DNA from 3 places in the Shewanella sp. 433 genome. Region 2 is predicted to be linked to each of the others. Evidence: predicted binding sites of a transcription regulator. Region 2 holds the regulator's gene; each other region holds the start of a gene.
The links. Region 2 encodes sigma-54, which starts transcription at its own class of promoters, with help from an activator protein. Its sites were predicted from a motif close to GTTGGCACGNNNNTNGNNT; they were not measured.
Positions count from the first base shown of each region.

Region 1: a site for sigma-54 is predicted at 3,342-3,360, ahead of flgF (flagellar basal-body rod protein FlgF). Genes of this name have one in related genera too.
Region 3: a site for sigma-54 is predicted at 2,193-2,211, ahead of AC5YB1_RS04920 (P-II family nitrogen regulator). Genes of this name have one in related genera too.

Region 1 covers NZ_CM181703.1:3,147,585-3,154,180, forward strand. Annotated here, with positions in the region: gene AC5YB1_RS13965 (flagellar basal body P-ring protein FlgI) at 1-1,053, opposite strand, end outside; gene flgH (flagellar basal body L-ring protein FlgH) at 1,065-1,742, opposite strand; gene flgG (flagellar basal-body rod protein FlgG) at 1,752-2,540, opposite strand; gene flgF (flagellar basal-body rod protein FlgF) at 2,551-3,294, opposite strand; gene flgE (flagellar hook protein FlgE) at 3,481-4,842, opposite strand; gene flgD (flagellar hook assembly protein FlgD) at 4,905-5,687, opposite strand; gene flgC (flagellar basal body rod protein FlgC) at 5,698-6,117, opposite strand; gene flgB (flagellar basal body rod protein FlgB) at 6,120-6,518, opposite strand.
Region 2 covers NZ_CM181703.1:3,891,792-3,898,387, reverse strand. Annotated here, with positions in the region: gene rapZ (RNase adapter RapZ) at 1-687, opposite strand, end outside; gene ptsN (PTS IIA-like nitrogen regulatory protein PtsN) at 684-1,127, opposite strand; gene hpf (ribosome hibernation promoting factor) at 1,130-1,417, opposite strand; gene AC5YB1_RS17225 (RNA polymerase factor sigma-54) at 1,448-2,932, opposite strand; gene lptB (LPS export ABC transporter ATP-binding protein) at 3,064-3,795, opposite strand; gene lptA (lipopolysaccharide transport periplasmic protein LptA) at 3,792-4,331, opposite strand; gene lptC (LPS export ABC transporter periplasmic protein LptC) at 4,318-4,875, opposite strand; gene kdsC (3-deoxy-manno-octulosonate-8-phosphatase KdsC) at 4,872-5,423, opposite strand; gene AC5YB1_RS17200 (KpsF/GutQ family sugar-phosphate isomerase) at 5,425-6,402, opposite strand; gene AC5YB1_RS17195 (calcium/sodium antiporter) at 6,445-6,596, opposite strand, start outside.
Region 3 covers NZ_CM181703.1:1,084,148-1,090,743, reverse strand. Annotated here, with positions in the region: gene AC5YB1_RS04930 (hypothetical protein) at 54-404, opposite strand; gene AC5YB1_RS04925 (ammonium transporter) at 547-1,797, opposite strand; gene AC5YB1_RS04920 (P-II family nitrogen regulator) at 1,810-2,148, opposite strand; gene AC5YB1_RS04915 (hydrolase) at 2,400-2,942, shown strand; gene nrfA (ammonia-forming nitrite reductase cytochrome c552 subunit) at 3,108-4,508, opposite strand; gene narQ (nitrate/nitrite two-component system sensor histidine kinase NarQ) at 4,755-6,455, shown strand; gene AC5YB1_RS04900 (response regulator) at 6,497-6,596, shown strand, end outside.

The sequences.
Region 1 (6,596 bases), 740 kb from region 2:
TTTTAACGCTTCGAGAATTGCCAGAACATCCGATGGCGCCGCGCCAACCAAATTAACCGCCCTAACGAGTTCATCGAGGGTGGTACCTGGATTAAACAAAAACATACGGTTATCTTCTTCAGACACATCGATAGTGCTGTTACTGGTTACCACAGTATCGCCACCCGCTAAGGGGTTGGGCTGTGACACTTGGGTCGCCTCAGCAATAGTGACCGTCAAACCACCGTGGGTGACTGCCGCTGGCAGCAAACGCACGTCAGCTCCCACAACTATGGTGCCAGTACGAGAATTAACGATAACCTTGGCCGACTCAGATGCGGGCTCAACGTCGATATTTTCCAGCGTGGCTAAAAATGACACCCTTTGCGATACATCACGCGGTGCACTCACTTGCACAGAAGCGGCATCAAGCGCTCGGGCCATACCTGGGCCAAGCAAACCATTAATAGCATCGGCTAAGCGTTTAGCCGTTGAGAAATCAGCGCGGCGTAAGTTAAACGTCAGGTGATCGCCAGTTGAAAATGGCGTCGCTACCGTGCGCTCAACAATCGCGCCGTTGGGAATACGACCCACGGTAGGAGTATTTTGGATGACTTTTGAACCATCGAGCCCTTCGGCACTAAAGCCACTGACCACCATACTGCCTTGAGCGATGGCGTAAACATTACCATCGACCCCTTTTAGAAAGGTTTGTATTAAGGTGCCGCCGCGCAGGCTTTTGGCTTCACCTAAGCTCGATACCGTAACATCTAAGGTTTGCCCCGGTTTAATAAAAGGCGGCATATTGGCGTGCACGGCAACCACCGCGACGTTTTTAATCTTGGGTCGAAAGTTATCCGGTAGATTGATACCGAAATTTTTCAGCATGGTTTTAAATGTCTGCTCGGTATAACGGGTCTTTTCACCGGTACCGGGCAAACCCACCACGAGACCATAACCAATGAGTTGGTTATTTCTCACCCCTTGCACATTGGCAATGTCTTTAATGCGCTGGGCAAAGCTTATTGAAGAAAACAGGGTCAGAGCACAAAGTAAAATAATTTTAACTTTCATGATATTACTTCCTAAAAAGGCCACCAATCACTCATGAAAAATTTCCCTAACCAACCCACTTTTTGTGCATCGGCAAAGGTGCCTGTCCCACTGTATTGAATGCGCGCATTAGCAACGCGTTGCGAGTCAATGGTGTTGTCGGGACGAATATCTTGCGAACGTACAATGCCGGTCACCCGCACAAATTCATCGCCGTTATTGATGGTGATCCATTTCTCACCGCGGATCACTAGGTTGCCATTATTGAGCACCTGCATCACATTGGCCGAGATACTGCCTGACAGGCTATTGCTCTGATCGGCGTCTGACTCTCGCTTGGTGTTAAAGCTGTCTTTATAACGTAAATCGATAGGTACGCCTTTGATGGTGACATTGCCGCCACCCGCATAAATGGGGTCAAGACTAAGATCTGAGCCTTTTTTAATCTCATTATTAGCGCTCTTGGACGCTTGGGTCGACTCTTGCAAAATCACCGTGATGATGTCGCCCACTTTTAACGCCTTGATATCGGAATACAATCCCGATGCCTGACTGTCTTGATACATAGATCCCGTTGCCACCACCTTGGTTGGCGGGGCTTCTGGGTAAACGGGCGCATAATAAGGGTCATCAGCAATCGGCTTATTATTGCTAGTCGAGCTACACCCCGCTAAGGCGATGGCTGCCACCAGCATGAGATACTTAGTCATATTAAGCCTCTACAAATTCTGGTTAACGTAAGACAACATCTGATCGACGGCTGAGATCACTTTGGAGTTCATCTCGTAAATTCGCTGACTCTCAATCAAGTTAACCAGCTCTTCGGTTACATTGACGTTAGAGGTCTCCAATGCACCTTGACGAATCGCGCCCATGCCATCTAAAGAGGCCGTTCCTTGAATCGGTGCACCGCTCGCGCCAGTTTCGGTGTAGAGGTTTTGCCCCATAGGATCTAACCCACTTGGGTTAATAAAGTCGGACATGGCTAACTGGCCCACCACTTGGTTTTCGGCCGCCCCCGGAGTTTTTACCGAGACCTCCCCTTCTGCCGACACTGTGATACTGGTGGCGTCATCAGGAATGGTAATCGCTGGCTGCAACACATAACCTGAGCCAGGGGTAACGATTTGACCAGTATCATCTAGGGTGAACTGGCCATTACGTGTATAGGCCGCGGTGCCATCTGGCATCTGCACTTCAAAAAAGCCGGGGCCTTCAATCATTAAATCGAGTGAGTTATCCGTGGTTAACATGTTGCCTTGGGTGAACATCTTTTGCGTCGCCACCACTTTGGTACCCGCACCGATATTCAGGCCATTGGGCAATTTGGTGTTAGAGGCACTGATGCCACCAGCTTGGTTAACCGTTTGATAAAGCAAGTCTTCAAATACGGCGCGGCTTTTCTTGTAGCCAATGGTGCTCGCATTAGCCACGTTGTTAGAGATAACCGAAATATCGGTTTGCTGAGCATCTAAGCCTGTTTTACTGATCCATAACGCGGGATGCATAATCTATCTCCTAACTAATGCGCATTAATGTCGAAGAGGCTTGATCCATCTCTTCGGCCGTTTTCATCATCTTGACCTGCATCTCAAACTGACGCTGCAAATCGATTAACGACACCATTTCATCGACAGCATTCACATTGCTGCCCTCAACGGCGCCACTCTCTACAAACACCTGCGCATTGGCAGGTGCGATTTCGCCAGAGATTTGACGGAACAGGCCATCTTCTCCGCGCATTAAATTTTGGTTACCTGGGTTAACGAGCTTGATCCGGCCAACCTCTTCAATCACTTCCGCTGTCGCCCCTAAAGGGCGCACCGAAATAATGCCATCTTGGGCAATTTCTATTTTTTCGATAGGCAGAGGTAATACGATGGGACCGGCATCCCCCATAATGGGATTACCACGGTCGTTTCGCAGCAAGCCGGTGTTATCTATGCTTAAGCTGCCTGAGCGGGTATAGGCTTCGCCACCGTCGGCACTCTGCACGGCAATCCAACCATCGCCTTTAACGGCAATATCCAGATCGCGGCCTGTGGTTTTTAGCGGTCCGCTGGCAAAGTTAGCCGATGGGCTTTCTGTCATCGAAAACACCCGTGTCGGCAAACCTTCACCAAAGGCTTGCATAGAGCGAGATTGTTCTAAGTCTGACTTAAAACCATCGGTATTGGCATTAGCAAGGTTGTTCGCACGTACCGCCAGCGAATTCATATTCTGCTTGGCGCCACTCATGGCGACATAAAGTAATTTATCCACTTGCTGCTCCGTCAATGTTTCAACTAAAACTGTCGTATCACAGTACAAAGCAAGCATCGTGCCAATAGCAAAAATCAATGAGAATGGAAGATCAATGGGATGCGAAGATAAATAATACGAAAAGAGGAGGAGTTCAACGAAAAGCGGCAGTGTGTTGCCGTTGCGGCAACACACTTAAGTCAAGCATTAACGGATCTGGAGTACCGTTTGTTGCAACGTATTATTGACCTCTAAAGTACGCGAGTTAGCCTGGAAGTTACGCTGCGCAGAGATCAAATCAACCAGCTCGGTGGTCAAATCAACGTTGGATTGCTCTAATGCTGATGAGCGAAGTCCACCAAAGGTACCGCTATTAGCCTCACCGGCTAACGCTGGGCCTGAATCTAAACTAGCCTTCCACGACGTATTACCCACCTGCGTTAAGCCTTGCTCATTAGAAAAACGGGCCAACGCCACGCGGGCTAAGGCTACCGTAGAGCCGTTACTGTAACTGGCATTAATCAAGCCATCGACACCCACTTCTACATTGGTTAAGCGGCCAACAGTGGTGCCATCTTGGCTGAGCTCAGTCACCTCAAAAGCTGATGAATATTGCGTCGGATTATTAAAGTTAAGCGTTAGGGTTTGCGCGCCGTCAGTACCCGGGCCTAAGACATTAGCCCCGCCCACACCAAGCGCTTCGGTCTGTACTACGGCAGGGTCGCTACCGGTATAGGTGCCAGTATCGTTAAAAGACAATACAGAGCCTTTCCAACCACTGGCATTTTCGGCATTACCTGTCGCATCGGCAGTACCATCACCAGTGGTATCTCGCCCATAAGTCCCTACTGGGCCTGCAATATCGACCTGCTTACCATCGACGGCATAAAACGCCACCCAATTACTCTCACCATTGTGCGCCGCTTCTGGCGGGCGAACAAAGTAAGTGGTTAAAATCTGTGGCTCACCTAAGGAGTCATATATGGTCACAGATGTCGAATTATTAAAGGTCTCGGGCTTAGTGGGATCGAAATTCGCTGGATCGAGCGTATCTTCAGCGGCATTCAGGTTCATCTGAATGCCCACATCATTAGTCTTTTGTGGTTGACCTGCCGTATCGGGAATTTGCACTGGCTTAGTCGTGGTTAAACTCACTGATGTTGAATTGCCATCTTTATCGACTGGAAATGTCTGCAAGAAGTTACCTGACGAATTAACCAAATAGTTATTACCATCGACTTTAAACGCTCCCGCGCGGGTATAAGACATATCTTGCGAGCCCAATTCAGATGAGGTCACAAAAAAACCACCACCATTAATCGCCATATCGAGCGCGTTATTGGTAAACTGCATACTGCCTTGGTGGAACTGCTGCGCCACTTGTGATGTGGTCACACCGCCACCGACTGTGGTTTTACTGTTAGCAAAAATCGAGTTGGCATACACATCGGCAAATTCGGCGCGAGACTCTTTAAAACCAACCGTATTGACGTTGGCAATATTGTTAGCCGTGGTATTAAGATCTTTTTGGGCTGCTGAGATACCGCTCAATGCAATGTTAAATGACATAAATCACCTCATTAAAAATTTTATTCGTTGTCGTGGACGTTATGCCCTAACGTAAGCTTTATCTAGGTTTCAGAGACGGCGAGTACATCACCAATCTTGATACCCCCTATGCCCCTAAGGTTTAAAATTGCGCCGGTACTGGCTGTACCTAATGAGACGCTGGTTACATGTGCGTAGGTTGATACGGCGAGGTCTTCACTTTGACCATCCACTTTGCCAGATGCCTTAATCGAATAATTGCCACTTGCCACCGGCTCGCCATTTTTATCTAGCCCATCCCAGCTGACATCAATATTGCCGCCTGCGCTGCCATCGACGGTAAACGTCTTGATGAGCTGACCTTTTTCATCTTCGATGCGCACGGTAATGTCATCGATAGCCTCTGGCGTACTGATGATCCCTTTTAAGTGCGGATCTTCAGCAGAAATATGGCCGGTATCAGAGGGGATAAGCACTTTCTGCCCAACGAGCCCTGAGGCTTGTAGTGCCTGACTCGAGGTCATCACAGCATTAAGGTTAACAATCTCCTCATTAAGCTTGCTGATCCCATCGACGGTCGAAAATGAGGCCATCTGCGCGATCATTTGGTCATTATCCACCGGCTTAAATGGATCTTGCATCGACAACTGTTGACTCAATAAAGAGAAAAAATCGTCTTGTGTCAGCTCCTGATTATTTGCCTCAGGAATCGATGACTCCTCAGGTAAGCGAATACCATCTAGAAACGGATTTCCCGTAGACTCGGTGATGGCACTGGTTCTGCTGTTTGCTTGCGGTGTGATCTGCCCACTTTGCTGTTCACTGCTCAGGGGAGACTGACTGCTTAACGGATTAATGAGGCTCACTCATTACCTCCTAAGATTTGCCGATTCGCAAAGTCTGTTGCAGCATAGACTTGGCCGCTTCAGCAACTTGTACGTTCATTTGGTACGAACGCGATGCAGAGATCATGTTCGCCATCTCCTCCATCACATTCACATTGGGTTTATAAATAAAGCCGTCGGCATCGGCCAACGGGTGATCAGGAGAATATTCTTTCTGCAGCGGCTTATCACTTTCAACAATGTCCGCCACTTTGACCGACTGTGAGGTTTGTTGCTGATGACTCGCTTTGGCCATTTCCGCTTCAAATACAGGATGCCGAGCACGGTAAGTCTGGTCGATGCTACTGGAAACCGAATCGGCATTGGCAATGTTACTTGCCGTGGTATTAAGGCGGATAGATTGCGCCGACATACCCGATCCTGAAACATCAAAGATATTAAATAAGCTCATCATTAATTTCCTTTAAGTGCTTTTTTCAGCCCAGCAAATTTACTGTCAAGAAAGCCTAACGACATCTGATACTCTAAGGCGTTTTGCATAAATTCAGATTGCTCTTGCTGAATATCGACGGTATTACCATCACCCGTATCCGGCTGATTGGGCACGCGATAACTCACATGTTGCTGACTTAAAGCCGCTAAATCGAAATGACGTTCGTCACTGCGGCTCATGGCTAAACCGCCTTGTCGAGTACGCGCCGCTTGCAGCGCCTTATCAAAATCGAGATCTTTAGCTTTATAATGAGGGGTATCGGCATTGGCAATATTAGATGAGATCACCTGCGCACGCGTTGAACGCACACCCAAAGTGAATTGATGTACACCTAATGCTTTATCAAAACTGATCGCCATAAAATTGCCTCCTCATACAGATACCAACAAGAAAGCAATTGTTATGCCAAGCAAGATGTAAACGAGCAGAGAGTGATG
Region 2 (6,596 bases):
CCACGTTTCGAATAGATTTTCTATCTGCCAAATAAACTTATTTACTAGCGGCTGCTGACTTAAAAACTGCTGCACTGGTTGGTCGAGACCCGTCAGCGGGCGTAACTCCGTTTCCCAGTGGGGATTGGGCAGAAAACGCACGTCAAACATAAAGTCTGCTTCACTTGGCATACCGTATTTAAAGCCAAATGACTCAAAGTTAATCACTAACTCCTTGTCTACTGTGCCTAGTAAGATCTCGCGTACCTTATCGCTTAAATCATAGATGTTAAGGGTAGAGGTGTCGATGTAGTGATCGACCATCTTAGAGATAGGCTCGAGCATTTTGCCTTCAAGTTGAATGGCTTCTTTGAGAGAGGCTTTTGAGCGTGACAGTGGATGTAACCTGCGGGTTTCACTGTAGCGTTTAAGTAACACATCGTCAGATGAGTTTAAGAAGAAACTCAGTATTTCGGTATCTTTAGGGAGATTAGCTAGCTGCTTCTCCAGCTGAATGTCCTCGCTGGGCATGTTGCGCACATCGACGCTTATGGCTACGAGTTCATTTCGACCTTTGAGCTGACTGAGCAGTGAGTCCATCATCTGTAGTGGCAGATTATCGACACAGTAATAACCCAGATCTTCCAGTACCCTAAGGACTACCGATTTTCCTGAGCCTGATCGCCCAGATACCATTACCAATTTCATTGGGTGATCACCTGATACAATTCTGCCTCGTCGTGGGTTTTTCTTAGCTGTTTGATGATGGCTTTATCACTTAATTTCTCTGCCATCGCGGCGAGGGTGCTAAGGTGCTGTTCGCATTGCTCTGAAGGAACCAATAATGCAAAGAGGATATCGACGGGCTGATTATCAATTGCATCGAATGCGATTGGCTCAGCACATTTAATCAATACGGCGACTGGCTTCTCAATATTCGTCAGCCGTCCGTGAGGGATCGCGATACCATTGCCTATACCTGTGCTGCCCATTTTCTCTCTCGCCAAAAGGCTTTCAAAAATCTCTTGAGAGGAAAGGGTGGGGTACTGGACAGCGGCCAAGTCGCTGATAAGTTCCAGTACCTTTTTCTTACTGCCCGGAGTGGCGCAGGTTGTGCACTCCGGCCGCAGGATGGTACTAAGTTCCATCGTTAATGCTTTATTAGCTTCTCTTTGTGTTTAATGACCTGACGATCTAATTTATCGATCAGGGAATCTATCGCGGCATACATGTCCGCGTGCTCTGATGTTGCAAATACTTCCCCACCACGGAGATGTAACTTTGCTTCAACTTTTTGCATCAATTTTTCGACATTTAATATCACATGGACATTATTGATCTGATCGAAATGCCGTTCAAGCTTTGTAAACTTTTCTTCAACATAGTTGCGCAGAGATTGGGTGATCTCGATGTGGTGCCCAGTCAGATTTATTTGCATAAAGTGATTCCTCCGGTTTCCAGTTGTTGATTATAAGCTTTTACGTTGATTTGACGGCGGTATCAACATCGCCTCACGATATTTTGCAATCGTGCGTCGAGCGACTTGGATACCTTGCTCTGCCAGCAGTTGTGCCATCTTACTGTCACTTAAGGGTTTCTTTTGATTTTCTGCGGCGACTAGCTTCTTAATAAAAGCGCGGATCGCAGTAGAAGAGCATTCACCACCATCGTCGGTCCCGACATGGCTGGAGAAAAAGTATTTCAGCTCAAAAATCCCTCTTGGCGTGTGCATATACTTTTGGGTAGTGACCCGCGAGATGGTCGATTCATGCATCTCGACCGCTTCGGCAATATCATTAAGCACCATAGGTTTCATCGCTTCTTCACCAAACTCGAAAAAACCTTGCTGGAAATCGACAATGCAGTTGGTGACCTTAAGCAAGGTATCGTTGCGGCTCTCTAAACTTTTTAGAAACCATTTAGCTTCTTGCAAGTGACCACGAATAAACTGGCCATCGGCTTGGTTTTTGGTGCTGCGTGCCATCGAGGCATAATGTTGGTTTACATTAATCTTAGGCATACTATCGGGATTAAGCTCGACCACCCAGCGACCTTTTTTCTTGCTAACTGTGACATCGGGGATCACGTATTCGTCGCGACTGGCAGTAATGGCCAGCCCCGGGCGCGGATTGAGGGTTTGAATTAGCGCTATGGCCTCACGCAGGTCATCCTCTTTCAGCTTGGTCTTACGCATCAATAGGCGAAAGTCTCGTCCGGCGATAAGATCTAAGTAATCACGGATCAAGAGTCTGGCGTTGTCGATATGCGGGGTGTCGGGGTTGTATTGGGCCAGTTGGATCATCAGGCATTCGCTGAGGTCTCTGGCACCAATCCCGATAGGATCGAAATGTTGTACCCGTTTTAATACCGCTTCAATTTCGTCGAGTTCGATTTCAGGATCGCCCATGGCTTCGAGAATATCGTCGCACGTTTGCGTCAAGTAGCCGCGCTCGTCTATGGCGTCAATGATGGCGGTGGCGATAGCAAGATCGTTGTCAGAAAAGGGCGTGAGGTTTTTTTGCCATTCGAGGTGTTCATACAAGCCTTCGCTGGTTTCCCCTTGAAAGGGCATGTCATCGTCGCGCATGGCACCAGAGCTGGAGTTGGGTGAGGCGGTATAGACCTCATCCCATGTGGTGTCGACGGGAAGCTCATCGGGCATAGAGTCTTGATTGAGTGCATCGGAGGTTTCTAAGCTTGAATTGTCTTCACTCGAGTCGACTTGCAGTTGCTCATTGTAATCGGTGTCGAAGTTGTCATTACGCTCTTGTTCTGAGTCGATATTGGCGCCTTCTTGCTCCTCGTCTAACTCGAGTAGAGGGTTAGACTCTAATGCTTGCTGGATCTCTTGCTGCAATTCCAATGACGAGAGTTGCAACAGACGAATGGCCTGTTGCAACTGGGGCGTCATGGTTAAATGCTGACCCATTTTGAGCTGAAGTGACGCTTTCATCGTACTGCTATTCCCTTGTTTCTAATTCTAAAGTGAGAAAGCTGCCTCTGGTATTAAACCGCTAAGGCGAATGATCTACTTAACAAGGTAAGAGCGGTTTAGCCTTTTACCTTGAGCGCTAATAACGTTAACTATAGCTTGAATTGTTCTCCTAAGTACACCGCTCGAACTTGTTGGTTATCTAAGATCTCATCGGGTGTTCCTTCGGCAATCAAATTACCGTGACTGACAATGTAGGCTTTTTCACACACATCCAATGTTTCACGTACGTTGTGGTCGGTGATCAGTACGCCAAGGCCACGATTTTTCAGTTGCTCAATAATCTTTTTGATGTCGATAACCGAAATGGGATCGACCCCGGCGAAGGGTTCATCAAGCAAAATAAACTTAGGATTGGCGGCTAATGCTCGGGCGATTTCGACGCGACGACGTTCGCCACCGGACAGTGCCATCCCCTGACTATCGCGGATGTGAGTAATATGAAACTCTTCTAGCAGGTGCTCCAACTCCTCTTCGCGCGCATCGTTACTGAGCTCGCGTCGGGTTTGTAATACCGCCATAATATTATCGCGTACCGATAATTTCCGAAAAATACTGGCTTCTTGCGGTAGATAGCCAATCCCTTTGCGGGCGCGCAAATGCATAGGATCTAAAGTGAGATCGTCATCGTCAATAAAAATACGTCCCTTGTCACTCTGGACTAGACCGACCACCATGTAAAAGGTGGTGGTTTTACCTGCGCCATTAGGCCCTAGCAAGCCGACGATTTGCCCTGTGCGTACGGTTAAGCTGACATCTTGTACCACGGCGCGGCTTTTGTAGCTTTTGGCTAAGTTAACCGCTTTTAGCGTCATCTCTGTCATTGCTTTTCCTGCTTGGGCTGTTCTTGGGGCTGACTTTTGCTGTTGTCTTGGTAACTTTCGGGTTGAATGATGGTGATAACGCGATCGCTACCCGTACTTTCGGCTATCAACTGTTGCTGCTCAATGTTGTAGCGAATTTGATTACCTGTGACTTGGCTACCTTCTTGTTCGAGGGTGGCATTACCAATTAGGGTTAGAGTGCGGGTCGACAGTTCATAGCGGATCTCATTGGCGCTGGCTGACGCTGGACGACCATTTTCCATCACCTGTGTATAAGTGGCTGGCTTACCCTTTGCCACTAAGATTTTGCCGCTACTATTTTCTTTGGTAAAGGCGCGTAATTCATCGGCTAAAATTTTAATGGAGCCTTGAGTCACCTCTACTGGGCCATTGAAGATAATCTGATTATTTTTAATATCAGCTTCTTGGCTTGCGGCTGAAATCTTAACCTCTTGCAGCAGGTCGGTTTCATTCGCCGCACTCTGCAGGCTAACCATGGTTAACAGGCCTGCAAGAATAAGATTATTTAGTTTCATATGTTCCTTCTACCTGGCTCGTCAGTCGTACTTTTTGTGCATTGAGGTCGGCATATAAGCCTTTTCCGGTAATCAAAAAATCGTTACCGGTGATCCGAATGGTTTGATCGGATGTCATGATCATGGTGTTGAGGTCCAATTCCATGTAGTTGGTTTCTATGGTTTGGATGGGCTCTTCAGGGCTAATGGCATCAATAATGACATTATTTTCCAAGATGACTTTGCCACTGTCTTTGTCTAATGTACCCCGAGCCGAGCGCAACCGCCACTGAGCATCGCCGTTATCGGGATAGACCAGATAAGTAGGCTGGGTAAAATAGGTCATATTACGCTCGGCATAGTGTTCCATATGGCTAGCCGAGACGCGGCTATTAAGTTTGCCTTGTTCGTCGTATTGCACGCTATTAATGTTGTTAATCACATAATCTGGACGATCGGACGCGTCGAGCAACAGCGCTTGTGATCCTTGCTTAGTCTGCACCTGCCAATAGAGCACTAAAGCGGTACCAAAAAACGCGATAATCGCCAGGGTGACTCTATTCATATGCTCATACCGTGAGCCGATTCAAACTTATCTTGGCTTAGCAAAATAAGGTCGGTTAATTCACGTAGCGCACCATGGCCGCCATTAATATGGGTGACCATATCGGCATGCTGCTTAACATAAGGGTGACCATCGGCGACGCACACCGACAAGCCGACTTGTTGCATTACGGGTAGGTCGACCATGTCATCGCCAATATAGGCCACCTGTTGTGGGCTGACTTGATAGCGTGCCAGAAGCTCTTGGTAGGGGATGAGCTTGTTGTCGACCCCTTGATAAATATGGCTAATGCCAAGGGCCGTCATACGGTCTTCGACAATTTTCGATTTACGTCCGGTGATAATCGCCACGGCAATATCGCTAGTCAGTAGCGAGCGAACGCCATAGCCATCACGAGTATGGAACGTTTTTAGCTCGTCGCCAGAGTTACTCATATAAACCAGCCCGTCAGAAAACACGCCGTCTACGTCACAAATCAGTAGTTTAATCTGTTTAGCTTTTTGCCAGACTGAGTCAGCGATAGGGCCGTAAAAACCTTGATGTGGCATCTTATATCACTCCTGCTTTAACCATATCGAGCATATTGAGTGCGCCAATGGGTTGCTGTTGAAGGTTAGTCACAATTAAGCCATTAATCTGCTTTTCTTCCATTATGTTAAGCGCTTCAGCGGCTAAAATGCCGTCGCTGACGGTCACGCAGCCTTGGGTCATAACGTGGCTGATGGAGGTGTTTCTAAGGTCGACTTCGGCATCGATCACGCGGCGCAGATCGCCATCGGTAAAGATGCCAACCAATACGCCATTGTCATCGATCACGGCGGTCATGCCGAGGCCTTTTTTAGAGATCTCATACAATGCGTCGGTAATGCAGATGTGTTGGGGTACTATGGGGAGTTCATCGCCTTTGTGCATCACATCGCTGACCCTTAGTAGCAATTTACGGCCTAAGCTGCCACCGGGGTGCGATAGCGCAAAATCATCTTTAGTAAAGCCTCTAGCCTGCAATAGAGCCACGGCAAGGGCATCGCCCATCACTAGGGTTGCAGTGGTACTGGAGGTCGGCGCGAGCCCAAGTGGGCAGGCTTCTTCTGGTACGTCGATACACAGATGCACCATCGAATGCTTTGCCATATTGGAGTCGGGCTTTCCCGTTACTGCAATCACTGGCAGCCCCATACGTTTGATCACCGGCATCAAGGTTAAAATTTCACTGGCTTCACCCGAGTTGGAGATAGCAAGTACAATATCATTTTCACTCAGTACGCCAAGATCACCGTGGCTGGCTTCGCCAGGATGTACAAAGAAGGCGGGGGTGCCAGTGCTGGCTAAGGTGGCAGAAATCTTGTTGCCAATATGGCCCGATTTACCCATGCCCATCACGATCACCTTACCAGTACAACTCAGAATTAACTGGCATGCCTTGGCAAATTCGCTTGAATCGACATATTGATAAAGATTATCGAGGGCATTGCGCTCGATATCGATAACATTACGCCCCCATTGACGTAGTTGATCTGCATCTACCATCTTGTTCTCTCTTTAAAAAATCAGTTCGGGCTAGACCTGCAATTAGGATTGAAAAACCAGCACCTGATAAACAACAAAGCTCATCAATAACACTCCGCCGTGCCAAGGTTTGAGCTGACGCGACTTACCCGTTAGTAGGATTAGTATGGCTAAGGCACTGCTGGTCGCCAACACCATGTAAAAGTCTCGCGTGC
Region 3 (6,596 bases), 1.3 Mb from region 2:
ATTTAGCATAAGTGAGAGCATGCCCTTTTGCCGCGCCAAAGCGTTACAAAATATTAGTTTGGAGTAGGCTCTGGTGGATCAATCTCAATATAAAGCTCATCATTGGACTCGCCATCACGATAAGGCCGATAGAAATGGGCGCCGCAATGAAAGTAGCGATAAGGCGTTGGCACCAGTATGCAGTCCAGTGGCAAGGCGCGTAAAATCGTAAGCTGTTGCTGCATTCGCAGCGCCTCTCGCCATTGATGGTCTTGCAACACTTGGTCTCGCACCGCAAATGCATCGAAAGGCTCACTGGACTTACGCACGACGACTTCGCCAGCGTGACTAGCACTGATAGACACGTAGCCGATAGACAGCAGACTTAGGTAGAGGCCGTAGAGACTGACTCGCACAATGTTCATGGTGTTCCTCGCAATTAACTCGCCATGGCCATAGACAGTATGACGCAATAGACACCTAGAGTGTGTTCACATCATACAAAAAATCGGGGCCGTTGCACTACTGTAACGGCCCCCGTAAGCTCATCTTCTGTGCTGATGAAGATTAGTTAGCACTCTTGAGCGAGACAAACTCAGGATAGGCATCGATACCACAATCTGATGCATCCATACCATTGTACTCTTCCTCTTCAGTCACTCGGATCCCCATGGTCACTTTGAGTACGTACCAGACCACAAACGAGCTACTAAATACCCAAGCGAAAATCACTGCTGCCCCAAGTAACTGGCCTGTGATGGTCGCATCGGCATTCGATAGCGGCACCAAGAGTAAACCAAATAAGCCAGCCACACCGTGCACCGAGATTGCGCCCACGGGATCGTCTATCTTAATGCGATCAAACATCACAATAGAGAAGACCACTATGCCACCGGCAAACATACCGATAGCACCGGCTAATAGCAACGAAGGCGATAAGGGATCGGCGGTGATGGCAACTAGGCCGGCCAAGGCGCCGTTAAGGATCATGGTTAAATCGGCCTTACCCCACACCATCTTACACACGATGAGCGCAGCAACGGCACCGCTCGCGGCAGCCGAGTTGGTGTTTACAAAAATCTTGGCCACCGCCGAGGCGTTCTCCATGTCCGATACTAATAACTGTGAGCCGCCATTAAAACCAAACCAGCCCATCCACAACACAAACATACCTAAGGTTGCCATGGGTAAGTTAGATCCAGGGATTGGGTTAACCTGACCGTTAGGGCCATATTTACCTTTACGTGCACCGAGCAGTAACACCCCAGAAATAGCTGCCGTCGCGCCAGCCATATGCACAATACCGCTGCCAGCAAAGTCGACAAAGCCCGCTTCAGACAGGAAGCCACCGCCCCATGTCCAGTAACCTTCGATGGGATAGATAACCGCCGTCATCACCACAGAGAAGAGTAAAAAAGACCAAAGCTTCATCCGCTCAGCGACCGCCCCCGAGACGATAGACATGGCTGTCGCCACAAACACCACTTGGAAGAAGAAATCTGATTCTAAGGCATGGTCTGCATCGCCCGCTTGTACGCCAATGAGTCCACCTAACGAGGGCAGCCAGCCGCCTTCAGTGTTATCGACGTACATAATGTTGTAACCCACAATTAAGTACATGATGCAGGCTATAGAGTACAAACAGACGTTTTTGGTTAATATCTCGGTGGTATTTTTAGAGCGCACTAAACCCGCTTCTAGCATGGCAAAACCGGCCGCCATCCACATCACCAGAGCACCCGAAATCAGAAAGTAAAATGTGTCTAGTGCGAATCGCAACTCGGTCACAGTGGTACCTAATGCCTTTAGTTCTTCCATTGTCTTATCCCCTTACAGTGCTTCGTTATCGAGTTCGCCCGTACGAATACGGATAACCTGATCTAGATCTGTCACAAAAATTTTGCCGTCACCTATCTTGCCCGTTCGCGCTGCCGCCACGATAGATTCAATCAAGTGGTCTACATTTTCCGACTTAGTGGCGATATCGAGTCTAACCTTAGGTAAAAAATCGACTTGATATTCGGCGCCACGATAGAGTTCGGTATGGCCTTTTTGGCGCCCAAACCCTTTCACCTCGGTGACTGTCATGCCCTCTATCCCCATACCAGCGATAGCTTCTCGCACATCATCCAATTTAAAGGGTTTGATAATTGCACTGATTAGTTTCATTCCAGCCTCCGGCTCGTGATTGTAATGTGGTGATACAATAAACAATTCAAGCATCAGGCCAACAATAAAAATCACTTATAATCAGTAATTTAAACTTTACGGATTGATACAGCCTACCCGCTATCGCACCATTTTGGTGCGAGCACCCCACCAGTGCACAAAAAACAAGCGTTCAGGTATTCGACTTATGACCGATTGGTTATGGCGTTATCCTAGGTATGATAGAAAACCAACCATGGGAGGAGATGACTATGTTAGAACCACAGGAGTGTGTGTTATTGATTGTCGATGTGCAGGGCAAGCTTGCCCAGATGATGCATCAAGCCGATACCTTAGAGCACAAGCTGACCACCTTGATCAAAGCGGCAGAGCTGTTTGACATCCCCATTGTCTGGCTAGAGCAGCTACCCGAGAAACTCGGCAGCACGAGTCCAGCATTACAGGCCCTGCTGGCCCCGCACCACCAGCCAATCGTCAAAGCCCATTTTAGTGCTTGGTATACCGAGGCCTTTCGCCACGCAATGGAAGGCACCAAGCGCAAACAAGTGCTCATGGCGGGCATTGAAACCCATATCTGTGTCTATCAAACCTGTCGCAGTCTGCTCGATAATGGTTATCAGGTGAACGTTGTTGCCGATGCGGTATCGTCACGCAGTGCTGAAAATAAGCAGCTGGGCATTCAGATGATGACTCAGTATGGCGCGAAGGTGACCAACTGTGAGTCTTTACTGTTTGAACTGCAGCGCGAAGCCAGCGGCGAGCGCTTTAGGGCCCTACTAAAGATGATTAAATAGTTTGTACTCAAGGGACAGGCCTATCTTGGCAACGGACAGAATATGACAAAAAGCCCTGGTTAAATACCAGGGCTTTTTAGTGTGATGACTTAAAACAAACCGTTAGAGAAGCACTACTGGCTTACTGACGCAAAGGCTCACTCACGGCTTGGCTATATCACTTGCTTAGTACGTTGCTTCACGCTGCTTAGCTTCGGCGTCCCACTTAGGCAGTACGGTTTTCTTGAACTCTTCCTTGTCGGCGTTCATCTTTTTCATGTCCATACCGAGCGCCGCTTGGGCTTTGGCTTTAGTCGATACATCAGGGATCGCAATCGGCTGCTTAACCCCTTTCACCGCTAATAACTGTGCCAGTTTAATACGGGCATCGGCGGCTTTATCAACTGCGGTACCTAATACACGTAAGGCTTCATCCGGTGCATGAGCCGCCACCCCATGAGAGGCTGTGGCATAATCCCAGCGCCACTGTGAATGACGGATATCCATTAAGATAGGCTTCATTTCAGTCTCGCTAGCACCAGCGTCCCACGCCGCTTTGGCTTCAAAGTGAGCTCTAACCAACTGAGCTTCAGCACGCGCCTTTAAATCGGCCACTTTCACTTTACGTTCTTCGGTTAGGTTAACCATGAACTCTTTGCTTTGGCTATGACAGGTGCCACAGGTTTCTTCGAAGCGATCAAATGGATTACCCACTTTATGGTCGGTAAACTTACGGCCTTCGGCATTAGTAACCTTAGGCATGTGACAATCGGTACAGGTCACATTGTTTTTGCCGTGTACACCAAGCTGCCAAGTTTCATAACCTGGGTGCTGGGCTTTAAGCATAGGAGTTTTCGATAGGGCATGGGTCCAATCGGTAAAGTCCATACTGTCGTAGTAGACTTCCATCTGCTCAACTGTGGTGCCCATATCCCATGGGAACTTAACAAAGCCTTTGCGATCTTGTGTTTTTTCGAAGTAGTACTCTACGTGGCACTGACCACACACCATAGATTGCTTATCTTTTTTAGACGCTTTATCGAACGGGGTACCTAGGGTGTTCATGGCACGTTCGGCAAACGGACGAGACAGGCGTAACTTAGCCGAGCCTTTCTCATGACAATCGGAACAACCGATAGTATTGACTATCTCTGCACCACCTTTGTACCACTTACCGGCGAAATAGCCATCTTCGCCTTGCTCTTCAATCATACGAGGCACATCTGGGCTCTTACATGACCAACACGCCATCGGCATTGGACCATCTTCAGCAGACTTAGGCGCACCGGTACGTAAGGTATTACGCACATCGGTTACCGCATACATATGACCACGAGGTGCATTGTAATCTTTGGCAAAGCCATAACCCGCCCACAATACCACTAAACTGGGTACTTGTTCTAACATATCGACAACATCTTTGCTTTCAGCGGTCTCATGCCAGCTGTTATATTGCTTCGCAAATTTGTCTTTATACACTTCATTACGTGGCTCAGTTTTGTCACTGGCCATCACGCCACTTGTCATTAAGCTCGCTGCAACTAACGCGCTTAGTGCAAAGGTTTTTTTTGTTAAATTTTTCACCATCTCATCTCCGTATTATTCATAGTTATCTGCAATAACCACAATATCTCCATGGCCAAAGTTAGCCTTTAAGCTGATTTTTAAATATACCTCTTATGGGGTAACTGGGATGAATCTTGAGCTAGATCATAATGTAAATGTGTTGTATCTCACACTTTAGCTAATATGTTAACTTTTATACTGATGACTCATTAATAATACTCGCCTTACTAGTCATCCTCTTCTTCGATTTTAAGCGACGGTTCCCTGATGAAAAAAGGCAGTCTCACCGCCACTATTTTTGCACTTATGCTGACCTTTATTTTACTGTCGAGCGGCTTGGCCACCTTTGCTATTGCCAATTTAGCCTACAGCTTAGGCGATGCGCGGGCGATTAACGCCTCCGGCTCGCTACGAATGCAAAGCTATCGGCTGATGTTTTATGCTAACTCTGGCAGTGAAGATGCCGATGAGAAAGTGGCCGAGTTTGAAGCCACCCTCTATTCAGATGCGTTAAAACGCTCCCTAAGTTGGATAAGTCCTGCTGCCTTGGGTGAGCAATACCAACTGGTTATCCAAAAGTGGCAGGTGATGAAACGTTTTATCGAAACCGAAAATTCACGCCAATATGCCGCCGCACTCAGTGATTTTGTCGACACCATAGATTTGCTGGTACTGGAAACCGAAAAACACGCCGCCTTTAAATTACGCCTGCTGGCCGCAAGCCAAATTATCGGCTTAAGCCTGATGTTATTAATCGCATTTTTTGCGGTGCGTTTTACTCAACGTAAAGTGGTAAAGCCACTGCATCAATTAATGGAATCGGCTAACACCATCTCTAAAGGCGACTTTAATGTTGCAGTGCCGCAGAGTGAATATGTTGAACTTAATGCCCTGAGTAATGCACTGGCCAGCACAGCCAAAGAGTTATCTTCGCTCTATGCTAACCTCGAAAATCAGGTCAAACAAAAAACCTTAGCGCTCACTCGCGCTAACAATGAGTTGAAACTCTTGTACGACAATCTGGTCATGTTGCACTCAGGCACGCTGGAGGTAAGCACCCTTAAGCAGGCCTTAGATCAGCTCAAGGCCCATGAGCCAAATACCAACTTGCGATTAGTGATTGCCCAAGAGGGCGAAGCGCCGCTGTGTATCGAAGCCGATGGCGGGTGGTCACTGGCAGCACCAGAGACCACCCGCTTTGCCCTCAAGTTTGCCGATAACGAACTGGGCCATTTAGAAGTACGCAGCGATAGCGAGATTAATTACGCACTATTTGACAATTTTGCCATCATGCTGGCGCGCTCTATTGTGATTCACAATACGGGTGAGCAACGTCAACAACTGGCCCTGATGGAGGAGCGCGCCGTTATTGCCCGGGAGTTGCATGACTCACTCGGGCAACTGTTGGCCTTTCTAAAAATTCAGGTCAATTTGTTATCAAAAAGCCTCGATACCGATTGCCGTAGCCCACAAGTTGACAGCCAATTAAGTGAGATTAATGAAGGCGTCAATACCGCCTACGTGCAACTACGAGAGCTATTATCGACCTTCCGCTTAACCATCAATGACCCTAATCTACATAACGCCATGGAGGCGATGTTAGCGCAGCTGCGCAGCCAATCAGAGGCTAAAATCAGCCTCAACTACCAGCTACCAATGCAGCTATTAGGTGTCTATCAACATATTCACGTATTACAGCTCACTCGAGAAGCTACGCTCAATGCCATTAAACATGCCCAAGCGAGCCATATCCATATCGATTGCACTGCCCAAGGCGACAAAGTAGTGATAAGCATTAGTGATGATGGTGTGGGTGTCGATAAATTAATCGAGCGGGATCAACATTTTGGCATTGGGATCATGCATGAACGCGCCAGTCGATTAGCGGGTGTGCTAGAGTTCAGCGGTAACACTCAAGGCGGCACCACGGTCACGCTACAATTTCCACCTAAGACAGAGCCTGAATAACTTGGCCGCAATAACAGTACGCAACGCTTGGAGACAAAACCATGGGTAAGCCCTATTCCGTATTAGTTGTCGATGATCATCCTTTATTACGTCGAGGCATCTGTCAGCTGATCGCTTCCGATGCCGATTTCACCCTATTTG